4 regions of the Actinoalloteichus hymeniacidonis genome follow, and region 1 is predicted to be linked to each of the others. Evidence: predicted binding sites of a transcription regulator. Region 1 holds the regulator's gene; each other region holds the start of a gene.
The links. The regulator LexA, encoded in region 1, represses DNA repair genes until DNA is damaged. The targets are predictions, from matches to a motif close to CGAACACGTGTTCG.
Positions count from the first base shown of each region.

Region 2: a site for LexA is predicted at 1,662-1,675, ahead of BKA25_RS24735 (BldC family transcriptional regulator). Genes of this name have one in related genera too.
Region 3: a site for LexA is predicted at 2,303-2,316, ahead of BKA25_RS11685 (Rv2578c family radical SAM protein). Genes of this name have one in related genera too.
Region 4: a site for LexA is predicted at 2,222-2,235, ahead of BKA25_RS05710 (SAV_6107 family HEPN domain-containing protein). Genes of this name have one in related genera too.

Region 1 is NZ_JACHIS010000001.1:4,485,204-4,488,970, forward strand. Features, by position in the region: gene nrdR (transcriptional regulator NrdR) at 1-470, opposite strand, end outside; gene BKA25_RS28455 (LysM peptidoglycan-binding domain-containing protein) at 686-1,183, opposite strand; gene lexA (transcriptional repressor LexA) at 1,434-2,162, shown strand; gene BKA25_RS18640 (hypothetical protein) at 2,243-3,400, opposite strand; gene hflX (GTPase HflX) at 3,330-3,767, opposite strand, start outside.
Region 2 is NZ_JACHIS010000001.1:5,807,975-5,811,741, forward strand. Features, by position in the region: gene cds1 (L-cysteine desulfhydrase Cds1) at 1-576, opposite strand, end outside; gene BKA25_RS24725 (DUF4229 domain-containing protein) at 686-1,042, opposite strand; gene BKA25_RS24730 (Lrp/AsnC family transcriptional regulator) at 1,053-1,535, opposite strand; gene BKA25_RS24735 (BldC family transcriptional regulator) at 1,797-2,030, shown strand; gene BKA25_RS24740 (hypothetical protein) at 2,190-2,411, shown strand; gene BKA25_RS24745 (MinD/ParA family ATP-binding protein) at 2,455-3,767, opposite strand, start outside.
Region 3 is NZ_JACHIS010000001.1:2,811,523-2,815,289, reverse strand. Features, by position in the region: gene BKA25_RS11690 (WD40/YVTN/BNR-like repeat-containing protein) at 1-1,185, shown strand, start outside; gene BKA25_RS11685 (Rv2578c family radical SAM protein) at 1,240-2,271, opposite strand; gene BKA25_RS11680 (VOC family protein) at 2,490-2,888, shown strand; gene BKA25_RS11675 (ArsR/SmtB family transcription factor) at 3,025-3,405, shown strand; gene BKA25_RS11670 (DUF4231 domain-containing protein) at 3,422-3,767, opposite strand, start outside.
Region 4 is NZ_JACHIS010000001.1:1,258,709-1,262,475, reverse strand. Features, by position in the region: gene BKA25_RS05720 (Lhr family helicase) at 1-832, shown strand, start outside; gene BKA25_RS05715 (maleylpyruvate isomerase N-terminal domain-containing protein) at 923-1,705, opposite strand; gene BKA25_RS05710 (SAV_6107 family HEPN domain-containing protein) at 1,702-2,172, opposite strand; gene BKA25_RS05705 (YbaK/EbsC family protein) at 2,303-2,800, shown strand; gene BKA25_RS05700 (GNAT family N-acetyltransferase) at 2,854-3,366, shown strand; gene BKA25_RS05695 (DUF885 domain-containing protein) at 3,454-3,767, opposite strand, start outside.

The sequences.
Region 1 (3,767 bases):
GTGTTCTCGGGCGATCTGGAATCCGAAGCCGCCGTCCGCAGGTCGGCGATCTCCTTCTCGAAGTCCTCCGCCGACGAGAAGGATCGATAGACGCTCGCGAAACGCAGGTACGCGACTTCGTCGAGGCTGCGCAGCGGGCTGAGGATCGCCAACCCAACCTCATGGCTGGGGACCTCGGCGCTGCCGGTCGCCCGGATCACTTCCTCCACCCGGTGCGCCAGTTGTTGAAGGGCGTCCTCGTCGACCGGCCTGCCCTGGCAGGCGCGGCGCACGCCTCGGACGACCTTGTCCCTGCTGAAGGGCTCGGTGACCCCGGATCGCTTGACCACCGCGAGGACCGACTCCTCGACCGTGGTGAATCGCCGTCCGCAGTCCGAGCAGGATCGCCTACGCCGAATCGCCTGGCCTTCCTCGACCTCGCGGGAGTCGACGACTCGCGAGTCGGGGTGCCTGCAAAACGGACACCGCACGATCCATCACCTCTGCATATCCGGTTGCCGAGAACAGCCCGTGTCGTTCCTGCCACCAAGCCTGTACAAGCTGTGGCCAAAACCCAACCTGTGGACCCACTGAGTAAGTGCAACCACTAGATGTTGGGGTAGAACCTAGGCTCCACCGGATCGGATTGCAAGTCGACAGACCGTGCGCCACGCCGGTGTCGACAGCCGACGCGCGCAGCCCTCGATCAGTGGTTCCCGACGCCCGTTCCCGCCGGAACGCGCAGCACTCGACCGACGCGTAAGTCGGCGGCATCGGGCCCGTTGAGCAGCTTGATCCTGGCCACGACCTCACCCTGCGGGCTCTCGGGAACGGTACGCCTGGCGATCGACCACAGCGTCTCTCCCGCGCCGACGAGCGTGGTAGTCGTCGCGGCCGGCACGGAATTCACCGGGATGGGCTGCGTCACTCGCCCGAGGATGCCGAGGACGAGCAGCACCGACACCACGGCACAGACAACGGCCGCCATAGACGACCGGCGACCGACACGGTCCACACCCCGGCGCCCGGCGCGAGCGATGCCCACCGCGCAGGACGGCTCATCGCGCACGGCCGTACCCTTCGCCAGCAATCGCTCGGTGGGACGCCGGACTCGTCGCGGTCGTACCTGCTCACGACCGCGTTCCTGCCGGGGCAGCGCAGAGGGATGAAGCGGGTGGCGCACGGCGTTGGAGGGGATGGTCACGAGTCCTCCTACGAAGATCTCTCATATTCGAACAGGTGTTCGATAGAACTCTCGTTCGAATTTCTACCACCGCATTCGCGGCAGAGCCAGCCCAGCGGGAGAATTCCTTCGAACAGGTGTTTGATCTTGCGAAGGAGGCGAGTTACCGTTGTGGTCACTTCACGGCTTCAAGATCTCACCAATGACTAAGGCGGGCACCCCATAACGGGTGTCGAGAGCGTGGCCTGTGCGACAGGCCGGGAGGCACGAGATGGCACGCAGGACGACGGCGCAGGACACCGGCGGCGAACGCGAAAACGCGACGGTGCGTGCACTATCCGAGCAGTCCGAGACCCTGACCGCAGTCGAGGAATTGACTCCGAGGCAACGTCGAGTACTCGAGGTCATCCGTGAATGGGTGGATCGGCAGGGATATCCGCCGAGTGTGCGCGAGATCGGCGAGGCAGTCGGTTTGACCTCGACCTCCTCGGTCGCCCACCAATTGAGGACGCTGGAGCGCAAGGGCTACCTCCGTAGGGACCCCAACCGACCCCGTGCGGTCGGAGTGCTGCCGGTCGAACGGATCCAGGCCGCCGACGTCGTCGCGGCGCCCGAGACGGACGGCGCCCCGGTCTACGTGCCGCTGCTGGGTCGGATCGCCGCAGGTGGCCCCATTCTGGCCGAGCAGGCCATCGAGGAGGTCTTCCCCCTGCCCAGGGAGATCGTCGGGGAGGGATCGCTGTTCCTACTCAAGGTGGCCGGTGACTCGATGATCGACGCCGCGATCACCGATGGCGACTGGGTCGTCGTCCGACAGCAACCCACAGCGGAGAACGGCGACGTCGTGGCCGCGATGATCGAGGGCGAGGCCACGGTGAAGACGTTCAAGCGCCGGGACGACCACGTGTGGCTGATGCCGCACAACGCCGCCTATGAGCCCATCCTCGGCGACGAGGCGAGCATTCTCGGCAAGGTGGTCGCGGTCCTGCGCAGGCTCTGACACCTGCTGCCAGCTCACCTAGCGGCCCCAGAGCACCGTTCGGGTGGATGAGCGCCCGCGTCGGGGGACGTCGAAGCCGGTCAACGCCGGGAGCGTCGCCGACCCCACCACCACACCAGACCCAATGCCACGGCCCCGGCGAGCAGGACGACGCCCCACTCCTGTTCGCTCGGCGCCTCGGCAGGCGCTGGTTCGCTCTCGGCCCCCTCCGGCTCGGTGTTCGACGGCGCGGTGGGCTCCTCGCGAGGTGGAACGGCCGCAGGCTCCCGACGCTCCAGCTCCGCCGCAAGCAGCCCGACGGCATCGGGGACGGCTCGGATCGGTTGGTCCGCCCCCTCCGAGCCGCTGAGCAGGGTCCCGTCCGGCTCGATGGCGACGGCCTCCCCTTGGGGCTCGTCGGGCAGCGGAATGCGCAACGGCTCGTTCTCCAGAGCAGTGGGCACATCACCGTCGGGCGCTGCGAACAGATACGCGTCGGTGTAGGTCCGCAGGGCGACGACCGAGCCATCGGGATGAACCGATCCCCCGGTCACCACAACGGAACCCACGAATCCCGGGATGGGCCCGCCAGGGGTATTCGAGCCTCTGATCCGGACCGAGCCGACGCGTTCCAACGGCACCGGGCCCGGGCTTTCCAACGCCTGCGCGGGACGATAGATCTCGGCGGGTCCCAACAATTCCTTGGTGACGATGTAGGGAATTCCGTCCGAGCCGATCAACAATGCCTCCGCATCGCGTGGCCCATCGGGATAGGTGAGCCGGTGCAGCGCGGACTGACCGTCGGGAGTCACGGAGATCAATGCGACGGTCTCGCGCCGCATTCGATTGTCACCCGTCTCGGCGACCCACAGCACTCCGTCCGGGGCCATCGCCAGATCGCCCACGTCATAGTGGTCGATTCCGGTGGTGAGGACCCGCTCGACGGAGCAATCCCGATTCAGCACGAAGACCTGCACGAAGGGATCGTGGTCGTTGACCACGTACCAGTGCTCGCCATCGGAGACCAACCCCGACAGCATGGTGATCGCCGGGTCGGTGATCACGCAGGAGGGCACCGGTTCCGGGACCACCACGGACGCCGATGCCATCGATCCCGCGCCCAGTGAGCCCGCCACCAGCCCCAACGCCGTCAGCAACGACAGCCATCGGAACCGGCGCCGGGCCGTCTTACACGAGTGCGTCGGCCAGTTCTGCGGCGAGACTGACGCCGACCCTGGCGCGAATCGTCGTGCCCTCATCAGAATGTCGCTCCTCGAGGACCTCGCCCTCGGCGTGAATACGCGCGGAGAGCCGACCGTTCGTGTAAGGCACGAATACCTCGACCAGGGAATCCGGCCGAGGAATGAGCTCGGCGATCCGTTCCTGGAGTGCGTCGATCCCCGCTCCGGTCTGCGCGGAGACGAAGACTGCGTCCGGGAACAGATGCCGCAAGCGCGCGATCGCCACCTCGTCGGCGGCGTCGGTCTTGTTGACCACCAGGAGTTCCTGCGGCATCGGGTCGTCGCGATCCTTGGTGATCTCCGCAAGCACGTCGCGCACCGAGGACACCTGACGCTCCGGCATCGGATCGGCGCCATCGACCACGTGGATCAGCAGATCGGACTG
Region 2 (3,767 bases), 1.3 Mb from region 1:
GATCCAGGCGGGTTCGGGATGGGACTCCAGGGCCATCTGCTCGAACACCGATTCGGCGATGTTGTTGTTGCCCCGCCAGTCCGTGGCGCGCTCTGCGTGCGTGAACTGGTCCAGGTAGTGCCCATCGAGTTCGGTGGCGAGCCGTCTGGCCTCGCGGTAGATCGCATCCGGCGAGTCGACGAAATGACAGCGGCCGCCCTCGCGTTCGATCAGCGCGATCTTCTGTCTGCTCGTCGATCTCGGCATCACCGCGATGAAACGCAGGCCGAGCAGACGAGCGAAATACGCCTCCGATACGGCGGTGGAACCCGAGGACGCCTCGATGATGACGGTGTCCGCGTTGATCCACCCGTTGCAGAGCGCATAGAGGAACAGCGAACGGGCCAGCCGGTGTTTGAGTGAGCCGGTCGGATGGGTCGACTCGTCCTTGAGATAGAGGTCGATTCCCCAGTCCATCGGCAGCGGGTACCGCAGTAGATGGGTGTCCGCGCTGCGATTGGCATCCGCCTCGATGATGCGCACCGCCTCGCTGGCCCAGCTTCGGTTCACCGGGCTACAGCGATCGACAACGGTCACGGCGGCACTGTACTACCCGGTCCGGTGCCGCCGGGGCCGATCGGCCGACATCCCTACCCCATCTCGGCGCGGGTCCGGCGACCAGACCCGGAGCGCTCGGGGGCCGACTTCAGGGCGCGCTTGAGCCGCGTGGCCGATCCTCGCCGCGCAGCTGAGCCTCCAGCTCCTGCCGGGCGGCACGTCGACGCGCGGTGTACTCGTCGATGCCCACCGCGACCTTGGCCCGCAACGGTCGAAGCAGAACCAGCGACAACCCGAGGCCGAGCACCAGCGCGACCGCGAAGGCCACCAGCACGGGGGTGTCGATCATGATCAACAGGCCCGCCGGAACGGCCACCGCCAACAATCTGGCCGCCGTGTAGATCGTCAGATCGACGGCGAGTCTGCTCTTGCGGGCGGGCGCGGCGTCCTGCGGCGTTTCGGCCTCATCGGTGACCCTGCCGGCCACAGCATCATTCGAGCTCACGTCGTCGAGACTACGGATCGAGTCGAGCGGGTGTGGCGGCCCATTGCTCGTCGGGATCGTTCGGTCGGCCCTCGAAGCGAGTCGAGAGCACCACGGTGGTCCTGGTGCGGGCCACCCCCTCGATCCGCCGGAGTCGTCCCAGGGCGCGCTCCAGGTCGTCCATGGTCGCCACCCTGATCTTGACGACGAAGGCCTCGTCTCCCGCGACCGCGTAACAGGATTCGACCTCGGCGAGCCGCCCCAGCGCGTCGGCGATCTGCTCGTCGTCGCCCACATCACTGGGCTGGATGCCCACCAGCGCGGTCACCCCGAGTCCGACGGTCCTGGGGTCGACCACGGCGTGGTAGCCCGTGATCACGCCCGCGGATTCCAGTTTTCCCACCCGCTCATGGACTGCGGACGCGGACAATCCCACCTGTCTGCCCAGGTCCGCGTAGGTTGCGCGCCCGTTAACCCGTAGCGCCGCGATGATCCGCCGGTCCACACTGTCCATGCTTTGGGATTCTCCCGTACCGGTGACCGCTATCGACTCGCCCCTATGGGTGGCCGCGCAACGAGACGAACGCACGAGATCCGACGTCCGAACCGAGCAGTTCGTCCCTTACCTTCCCTTTACCTACGCACAAGCGTTCGAGTACCTGGGGGGCGAGCTGTCAGGATTGTTCCGGTAACGCCGGATTCATCAAGCGCCCACCGCCGGGTACCCGAACCGACCCGATGCCTCGGTTGGCGCTGCATTCTGGGGAGGTCACCTGTGACTGGGTCCGTCCAACACGTCGAGCAGTATTCCGCCGACCGGCTGCTGACCCCTGGCGAAGTCGCCTCGATGTTCCGCGTTGACCCGAAGACGGTGACCCGCTGGGCCACCGCCGGTCGGATCGGATCGATTCGGACGCCCGGCGGTCATCGCCGGTTTCGCGAATCCGAGGTGAAGGCCCTGTTGTCGAATCTCACGCGCGAAGCCAGCTCGCCGGTCACGCTGCACTGAGACGGATCGATAGACCGCCGCCGAACGCCGCCGAATAGCACGGTCGAGCAGGCAGCGGCGCGAACCCACACCTTCTCCTCCACCCCCACTGCCGGTGGGGGCCGACCGCGACTGTGCGGAGACGGGTTAACCTCGCAGGAGGAGAAGGAGGTGGCGCCCGTGCTGTACCTGCTCGCGGCGATCGGCGTGCTCAGTGTCGCCGTACTGCTGTGGCGTGCGTTCGCATCGGAACGGGTGGGAGCGACCAGGCCTCGTCAGCCTGGACCCCTCGCGCCCGATGATGATCCCGAGTTCCTCCGCAAGCTGGCGCAACAGCAGTGGGAGGACCGCATGCGCAAGCAACGCGGAACCGATCAGGACGAGGGAAACCCGCCCGCCTGACCAGGGCCGATCAGCCCGTGGTCGGCGGGCCCACCGTGGCCGGTCAGCTGGTACGTGCCCGGCTGACCGCCTGCGGGAAGTCGTCTGCCACCGTGGCGGCGAGTTCCAGCAGTCCCAGCCGGGTGTCCGGCGCGAGACGGTCCAATTCGATCTCCGCGCCCTCTTCGAGATGCGCGTCGAACGGAACCCGGCAGACCGCGCGGCAGCGGGCCGCGAAGTGCTGGGTGAGCTTGTCCAAGTCGACCTTGCCGGACCCCGGCCGCACCGAGTTGATCACCGCGACCGAGCGGGAGACCAGGTTGCGGTAGCCGTGCGCGTCCAGCCAGTCCAGCGTCGCCGAAGCGCTACGCGCCCCGTCGATGGAACCGGACGACACGATGATCAGCGAATCGGCGACGTCCAGCACGCCACGCATCGCCGAGTGCATCAGGCCGGTTCCGCAGTCGGTGAGGACCACGTTGTAGAAGTGTTCGAGCAGGGTCACCGAACGTCGGTAGTCGTCCTCGCTGAACGCCTCGGAGACCGCCGGATCCTGTTCGCTGGCCAGCACCTCGAGCCTGCTGGGGCCCTGCGAGGTGTAGGCACGCACATCGCTGTACTTGCGAATGCGCTGCGCGTCCCGCAACAGATGGCGGACCGTGGCGGTGGTCTCCAGCGGGATCTTCTGGCTCAGCGTTCCCCGGTCGGGGTTGGCGTCCACCGCGATCACCCGGTCACCCCGCAGCGAGGCGAAGGTCGATCCGAGCGTGGCCGTGGTGGTCGTCTTGCCGACGCCACCCTTGAGGCTCAACATCGCGATCTTGTAACAACCCTGCAGGGGCTGGTTGATCCGGGCGATCAGCTCGCGGCGCTTGCGCTCGGCGGGGCTCTCCCCGAGGTTCACGGTGTGGCCGCTGGCCTTGTAGAGCATCCGGCGCCAGCCGCCCTGCGGCGGTCGCTTGGCCTGCCGGAGCAATCGTGCCGAGGACAGGTCCTGGGTCGGGCCCTTGCCCTGCGCACCGGGTGCCTGCTGTTGTTGCTGCTGTGGGTAGCCGCCGTAGGCCTGACCCTGGTGTGGCCCGGGAGCTGCGGCGCCGTAACCGGCTGCCTGCTGGTGCGGTCCCGAGACCGACGGGTCGCCGTAATAGCCGCCCGAGTTCACCGGGTAGGGACCGGATGCCGGGTCGACGGGGTACGGCCCGGAAGGCGGCTCGACCGGGTAGGGACCGGATGCCGCGTCGACCGGGTAAGGACCGGATGGTGCCTCCACCGGATAGGGACCCGACCCCTGTTCGACGTAGTAGGGCCCGGATTGCGCGCCCTCCACCGGGTAGGGACCGGACCCCGATGGATCCGCCTGCGCCCCGGCAGGATTCT
Region 3 (3,767 bases), 1.7 Mb from region 1:
GCCTGGGACTGGACGAACTACCCGGAGCGTTCCTTCCGCTACGAGTTGGACATCTCCGAGGTGCCCTGGTTGGACTTCGCAACCGATCCCGCACCACCCGAGGTCACGCCGAAGCTGGGCTGGATGACCGAGGCGCTGGAAATCGACCCCTTCGACTCCGACCGGATGATGTACGGCACCGGAGCGACGATCTACGGCACCGAGAACCTTTCCGACTGGGATGCGGGTGGTCAGATCACCATCGAACCGATGGTCGGCGGCCTGGAGGAGACCGCGGTCCTCGATCTCGCCAGCCCGCCCAGCGGGGCGCCGTTGCTCAGCGCACTGGGCGACATCGCAGGCTTCCGGCACGACGACCTGGACGCCGTTCCCGAGCGGATGTTCTCCAGCCCGAACTTCAGCAGCACCACCAGCCTGGACTTCGCCGAGAACAACCCGGATTTCGTGGTGCGGTCCGGCCATGCCGACGGGGTCAGCCGGGCGGCGTTCTCCAATGACGGCGGTTCCAGCTGGTATCCGGCCAGCAGTGAGCCCAGCGGTGTGACCGGCGGCGGGACCATCGCCGCCGCAGCCGACGGCAATTCCGTCGTGTGGAGCCCGGAGGGCGCCGGAGTGCACCGTGGAGACAACAGCGGCAGCTCCTGGACCGCCGCCACGGGTATCCCGAACGGGGCAGTGGTCGAGGCGGATCGCGTCGACCCGGACACCTTCTACGGGGCGGCCGACGGGCGGTTCTATGTGAGCACCGACGGCGGCGCAAGCTTCACCGCAGGCGCCTCGGGGCTGCCCACCGGGAACGTCAAGTTCACGACGCTGCCGGAGCGGGCGGGTGAGATCTGGCTCGCGGGCGACGGCGGGCTGGTCCGCTCCACCGACGGCGGTGCGACGTTCACCGAGGTGGCAGGCGTCGCCAATGCACGCAACATCGCACATGGTGCGGCGGCCCCCGGGCAGGACCACCCGGCGCTGTACCTGGTCGGCGAGGTCGACGGCGTCGAAGGCGTGTTCCGCTCCGACGATGCGGGCGGTGCCTGGGTCCGTATCAACGACGACCAGCATCAGTTCGGCAACATGGGCGAGGCGCTCAGCGGCGACCCCCGCGTCTATGGGCGGGTCTATCTGGGCACCAACGGCCGTGGCATCCAGATCGGCGAGCAGGCGGGAGCCCAGCCCTCGGGCGGGTGATTCCCCCGGCGACATCGAACCGAGGGCGGCGGGCCGAAGACTCGCCGCCCTCGGCTACAGCAGGGTGAGCTGGTCGCCGGTCGTGGGTGGCGGCTCGACGGCACGCGGCCGGGATCTCGGCCGCAGCCCCCGCGCGGCGACCATGCCGCGTACCTGCTCGGTGATCCGCTGCTGATAGGACTTCGGGGCGTAGCTGCTCGCCCGATAGAGCTCCTCGTACAACGGCAGCAGTCCGGGGAAATCACTGCTCAGCCAGCGGTGGTACCACTCGCGGGCCCCGGGACGCAGATGCAGGATCAGCGGAGTGACCGAGGCGGCCCCTGCGTCGACCAACGCGGCCACGGTCTCCTCCAGCTGTTCCGGCGCATCGCTGAGTCCCGGCAGGATCGGGGCCATCAACACCGAGACCGCGATACCGCGATCGGCGAAGCGGCGGACCACGTCCAACCGGCGTTGCGGTGCGGGCGTCCCCGGTTCCACCGAGCGCCACAGCGCTTCGTCGACCGAGCCCACCGATACGGCGATGGACACCTCGCTCTGCCGGGCGGCATCGACGATCAGGTCGAGGTCGCGCAGGATCAGGGTGCCCTTGGTGAGGATCGAGAACGGGTTGGCCCGGTCGCGCAACGCCGTGATGATCTCGCGCATCAGCCCATAGCGGCCCTCGGCTCGCTGGTAGGGGTCGGTGTTGGTGCCCATCGCGATCGAGTCGCCGCGCCAGCGGGGGTGCGCCAGTTCTCGACGCAGCAGCGATCCGGCGTTGACCTTGACGATGATCTTGCTGTCGAAGTCGTGGCCCGCGTCGAGGTCGAGGTAGGTGTGGGTGTTGCGTGCGAAGCAGTACCGGCAGGCATGCCCGCAGCCTCGATACGGGTTGACCGTCCACCCGAAGGGCATCCGCGATCCCGGGGCGACGCGGTTGATGATGGTCTTGGCCGTGATCTCGATGGCCATCGCCTCGCCGTCGGTCCCGGCGTCGATCGGAATCGGCGGCGGCAGCCGGAGACCGCCACGCCCGCTCCCCCGCGCGATGCCACCCCGACCGGTCACCTCCAAGGGCAGCGCCTGAGCACCACCTTCGTCCATTCGTCGCTCGTCCCACCGCATACCCTGGATTCGAACATACATTCGAATAGCCGTCCACTGTCCACCCGGGACGACCGCGACGGACGGCGTTGCATCATTCTTTGCTTATATAAGCTACAGGTATTAACCTGGGGTGGCTCCGACCGCCGCCCGACCCGGTGCCGCGCAGTCCGGAGCGCCAGATCAGCCAGCAGCCGCACCCGACCGGGAGGCAATCGATGCTCAGAATCACCGTCACCAGCCTGTTCGTCGCCGACCAAGCCAAGGCGCTCGACTTCTACACGCGTGTCCTCGGCTTCCTGCCCAAGACCGACGAGCCCGCAGGCGGCGCACGCTGGCTCACTGTCGTCTCCCCCGCCGACCCCGATGGTGTCGAGCTGCTCCTGGAGCCCAACAGCAACCCGATCGCGGGCACCTATCAGCAGGCACTGCGCGAGGCGAACATCCCGGCCACGATCTTCGGAGTCGAGGACGCGGTCGCCGAGTACGAGCGTCTGCGCGGCCTCGGCGTCGAGTTCGTCAGCCCGCCGGACCCGACTCAGCCGGTGATCATGGCCGTCCTCGACGACACCTGCGGCAATCTGATCGGCATCGTGCAGCAGCCCAGCGCCGGCTGACCCGCCGTCCGAACGCGGCCGTGATCGACCCGTCACGGATGGTCGATCAGGTCGCGGCGGACCGGCCCCGGGCCGGGATCGCCTGCCGCATTTCACGCTTGACTTATCCGAAGCCAGGTTGGAAGGCTGGGCGATCATGCACGCGTTCGACGTCCTGGGAGATCCGGTACGCCGCCGGATCCTGGAGCTTCTCGCCGAGGGAGAGCAGGCGGCGGGCGAGGTCAGCACGGTGGTCCAGCAGGAGTTCGGCATCTCCCAGCCCGGGGTCTCCCAGCACCTTCGGGTACTGCGGGAAAACGGTTTCACCCGGGTGCGGGCCGTGGGAGCCCGCAGGCTCTACTCCGTGGACCCCGAGCCGCTGCGGGAGGTCGACGGCTGGCTGGAGCGCTACCGGCGCTTCTGGAACCAACCGCTGGACGCACTGGCGACCGAGCTGGCCCGAGGCAAACGGGAACGCCGCAAGCAGGCAGCCGACCGAATCGCCGACGACGAGCCCGGAGCGGCCTCGGGCGGCTGAGTGATCCGCCGTCGCCTCAGCGGGTCCGGGCCGAGGGGAAACGTAATTCGGCGAAGTAGTCCTCCGACTCCCGCGCCCGGACCTCCCGTACCCCGGCCAGCAGCGCTTCGGTCGCCGCCCTGCGCTGTTGCTCGACTGCGTCGCCCGTGAGACTGGTGGCCGACTCCTGTTCGAGCAGCCATTCCCAGTGCAGCTGGGTCAACGAGGATTCGGCGGCACGTAGCGTCGCCCACGATCGATCCCAGCGATAGAAGGTCTGCAGCCCCGTGAGCAGGGCGATCACCACGCCCAGCGTCGAGAGCACGAACTCCTTGTTCGCGTAGTCCAGCGTGGTGAACAAGGGCAGCGAGGCACTGCCGATG
Region 4 (3,767 bases), 3.2 Mb from region 1:
CTGGGCGGGGTTGGTCACCAACGACACGCTGGCCGGACTGCGCGCGCTGATCTCCGGTGGCGGCGCCACCCACCGAGCCCGACCGGTATCGCCCCGAGGTCGCCGTTCCGGGCTGCGGGCCACCCGACATGGCAGGCCGCTGTCCGGCACCGGCGGGCCGCCCACGGTCGCGGGTCGCTGGTCGTTGGCGCCCGTCCGGGTGACCGATCCGACCCGGCGGGCACATGCCCAGGCCGAGGCGCTGCTGGCTCGGCACGGCGTGCTCACCAGGGGCTCCGTGGAGGGCGAACGGGTGCCGGGTGGTTTCGCCGGGGTGTATCGGGTGCTGCGGGCGATGGAGGAATCCGGTCGGTGCAGGCGTGGTCTGCTGGTCCGGGGCCCGAGCGGTGCCCAGTTCGCAATGCCCGGCGCGGTGGACGGGCTGCGCGAGTGGTCCAGGGAAGCAGGCCGGTACAGGAGTGCGCCGGGGGCACTGGTGCTGGCGGCGGCCGACCCGGCGCAGCCGTATGGCGCCGCCCTGGGCTGGCCGACCCCGATCGGCGCCGGTGCCCACCGCCCGGGTCGGAAGGCGGGCGCGCTGGTCGTCTCGGTCGATGGCGAGGCGGTGCTGTACGTGGAGCGCGGCGGACGATCCCTGTTGTCGTTCACCGAAGAGCAGCGGGAGTTGCGGCTGGCGGCGTCGGCGTTGGTGGCGGTCGTCCGCTCGGGCCGCGTCGAGCCCTTGGTGCTCACCAGGACCGATGGGGAGCAGGCGTTGGGCTCGCGGCTGGCCGCCGTGCTGACCGAGGCGGGTTTCCGCAGCACCCCGAAGGGGCTGCGGCTACGCGGCTGACCTCACCGGTCTTCGATCGGCCCGGAGACTCGTCGGCAATCCGGTGTGGCCGTTCGGGGCGACGCGGCGCTGCGTCGCCCCGAACGGTCGTCACCTGGTGGCCACGCTGAGCAGCACCCAGAACTGGGCGATGGCGTCGGCGTCGCCCTCGAAGCGGACGGTCCAGTCCGGCAGCCTGCCCCACAACCACAGGTAGACCGAGAATGGATCGCCGGAGACCGTCGCGTCGACCGGCCCGACCGCATTCGGATCGACCGCCCGCACTCGGGTGCCGGTCGGGCCGGCATAGGCCACCCAGGCCCGGCCGCCGGTCCGCACGGCCACCGTCGCCGCGCGGGACGCGGTGATCGCCAACTCGCCGAGCTGGTGGTCGAACCACAGGGTCAGTACCTCGTCGACGCCGTCCACCGCGATGTCGGTGTCGACGTGGTCCCGCCGGAGTCCGGCCGCGGCCTGCACGTCGACCCGGTGCACGATCGTCTCGTGGGTCAACCGGCGGGCCCAGAAACCGAAGCTGGCATCGGCGGGCCACCAGGTGGCGCACCGTTCCTCCGGCCGGTGGGCGGACAGCTCCCCGGAGACCTCGGCGAGTCCGGCGCGCAGGTAGGCGGCCAATCGGGCCGAATCGCCGGGAATCGACGACCTGATTCCACTCGATGGGGTGACTTCTCGGTTGTTCGGGAGGCGGGTCTGATCGGCGGTGGACCGATAGACGTCGCCGAGATGCTGCACCGTCTCGGCGAGGGTCAGGCCGGGGCAGCCGGGAACCGGGCTGTCGCCGGGGGCACTGTCCACGCAGGACGCCAGTCGTTCTCCGTCGATGCACATGACGTCGAGGAACCGTTCGTAGTCGATGGCCGTCACTCGCCTCATCGCCGCCTCCCGTATACCGCCGCCTCGGCCAGCAGGGTGAACTCGTGGACCTGACGTTCGAGGTCATCGGCGTCGCGAACCGACACGATGTCGCGCTCGCCGTCCTGCACGGCGGCCCGGCGAGCGGCGTAGGACTCGAAGAACCCCGCCCACTCGGCCAATCCGGGTGCGACCCCGGCCAGCAGGCCCCACACGCTGCGCGGCCTGCCGAGCCCCGGCTCCGGGCGGGCCCTGGTGGCGAGCACGGCCGCGCCGGACCGCAGCGCGCTCAGGTAGGCCGCGAGGAAGCGGTCGTGATGGTCGGCGGCGACTCTCGCCTCGGCCAGAGCGAGGCGGGCCTGCCGAAGGAGGTCGAGCGCCGAGGGGGGAGGTACGGGGACACGCCGCGCGGCAGGAACCGTCCCGAGCGCAAGAGCCTGATCGGCGGGCTCGGGACGGGTCACGACGGAGTCGAATCGGACGAACACGGCGGCCTCCGGAGATAGCTTGCTCGCGAGGACGAGTCAGAACAGAATTCGAACTGATGTTCGAATGCCTCCACAGTAACCCGAGGTGCCGGCGGCGCGCCAGACGTGATCTGATGAATGGGTGAGCCCGATGGAGCACCCTGGTATACAGCGGGTCGCGGCGGCGTTGATCGCGGCAGGTCTCGACGAATCGGCACAGCGCATCCGGATCCTGGAATCCGATGTCAAAACGGCGGCCCAGGCGGCCGACGCGGTAGGCGTCGACGTCGGCGCCATCGCCAACAGCCTGATCTTCGACGCCGGTCCGGCTCCGTTGTTGGCGCTCACCTCCGGCGCGCATCGCGCCGACACCACGCTGCTGGCCTCCGCGATCGGAGCGCAGCAGGTCGGCCGCGCCAAGCCCGACTACGTCCGACTGCACACCGGCCAGGTGATCGGCGGTGTCTCCCCGGTCGGCCATCCCGTGCCGATCACCACGCTGATCGACGCCGCCCTCCAGCAGTACCCGGTGATCTGGGCGGCCGCAGGTCACCCCAAGGCCGTGTACCCCTCCACCTTCGAGGAGCTGGTCCGGCTGACCGGCGGCCGCGTGCTCGACGTCGCGGCGACCGGGAGTCCCACCTCGTGAGCGCAGCGGCAACCGCGGACTGGGAACGTCTCATCGAATTGTCACCCGAAGAGATGCAATCCCGACTCGGTGAGGCGCTGCACGTCTACGTCACCGCGATGCGGTACCCGCCCAGCGCCATGCACCATCGCGGGCCGACCTGGCTGGGACACGCCGCCCGAGAGGGCTGGCGCGGCGTCGCCGCCGTCGATCGCCGGGGCGACATGGTCGGCGTGGCCTACGGCTATCGGGGCGCCCCCGGCCAATGGTGGTACGAACAGGTGCACCACGGACTGCTCGACACCGGCGACGCCGATGGAGCGCGGTACTGGCTTCGCGACTACTTCGAACTCACCGAACTCCACGTCCTGCCGGGCACTCAGGGCCGGGGCATCGGCGAGGCCCTGCTGCGGATGCTGCTGGACGAGGCCATCGGCGCTCAGGTGCTGTTGTCCACCCCGGAGGGTCCGAGCCGGGCGTGGCAGTTGTACCGCCGAGTCGGGTTCGAGGACGTCCTGCGCAACTACCGCTTCGCGGGCGACCCACGCCCGTTCGCGGTGCTCGGCAGGCCGCTCCCGCTGGACTAGCGGCCCGGCCGCGACGCAGGCCCACCCGGGTGTTCAAACCCGCGCGGGCCTGCCCCTCGGCCGGATCGAGGACCTCGGAGAGCCGACTCAGAGCAGGGCGAGCTGGGCCCGAAGGTCGTCCAATCCGAGGCAACCCAGGTCGAGGGCCTGCCGGTGGAAGGTCTTGAGGTCGAAATCGGCGCCGCCGCGACGACGGGCGTCATCCCGGGCCGCAAGCCACAACCGCTCGCCGAGCTTGTAGGACGGGGCCTGACCGGGCCAGCCGAGGTAGCGGTCCACCTCGTCGGGGATCAGGTCGCGGTCCTCGATGGTGCGGTCGAGCATGAACTCCAGACCCAGCTCGGGCGTCCAGCGCTCGCCCTCGTGGAAGCCGGTGCCCGCCGGGATCTCCAGTTCGAGGT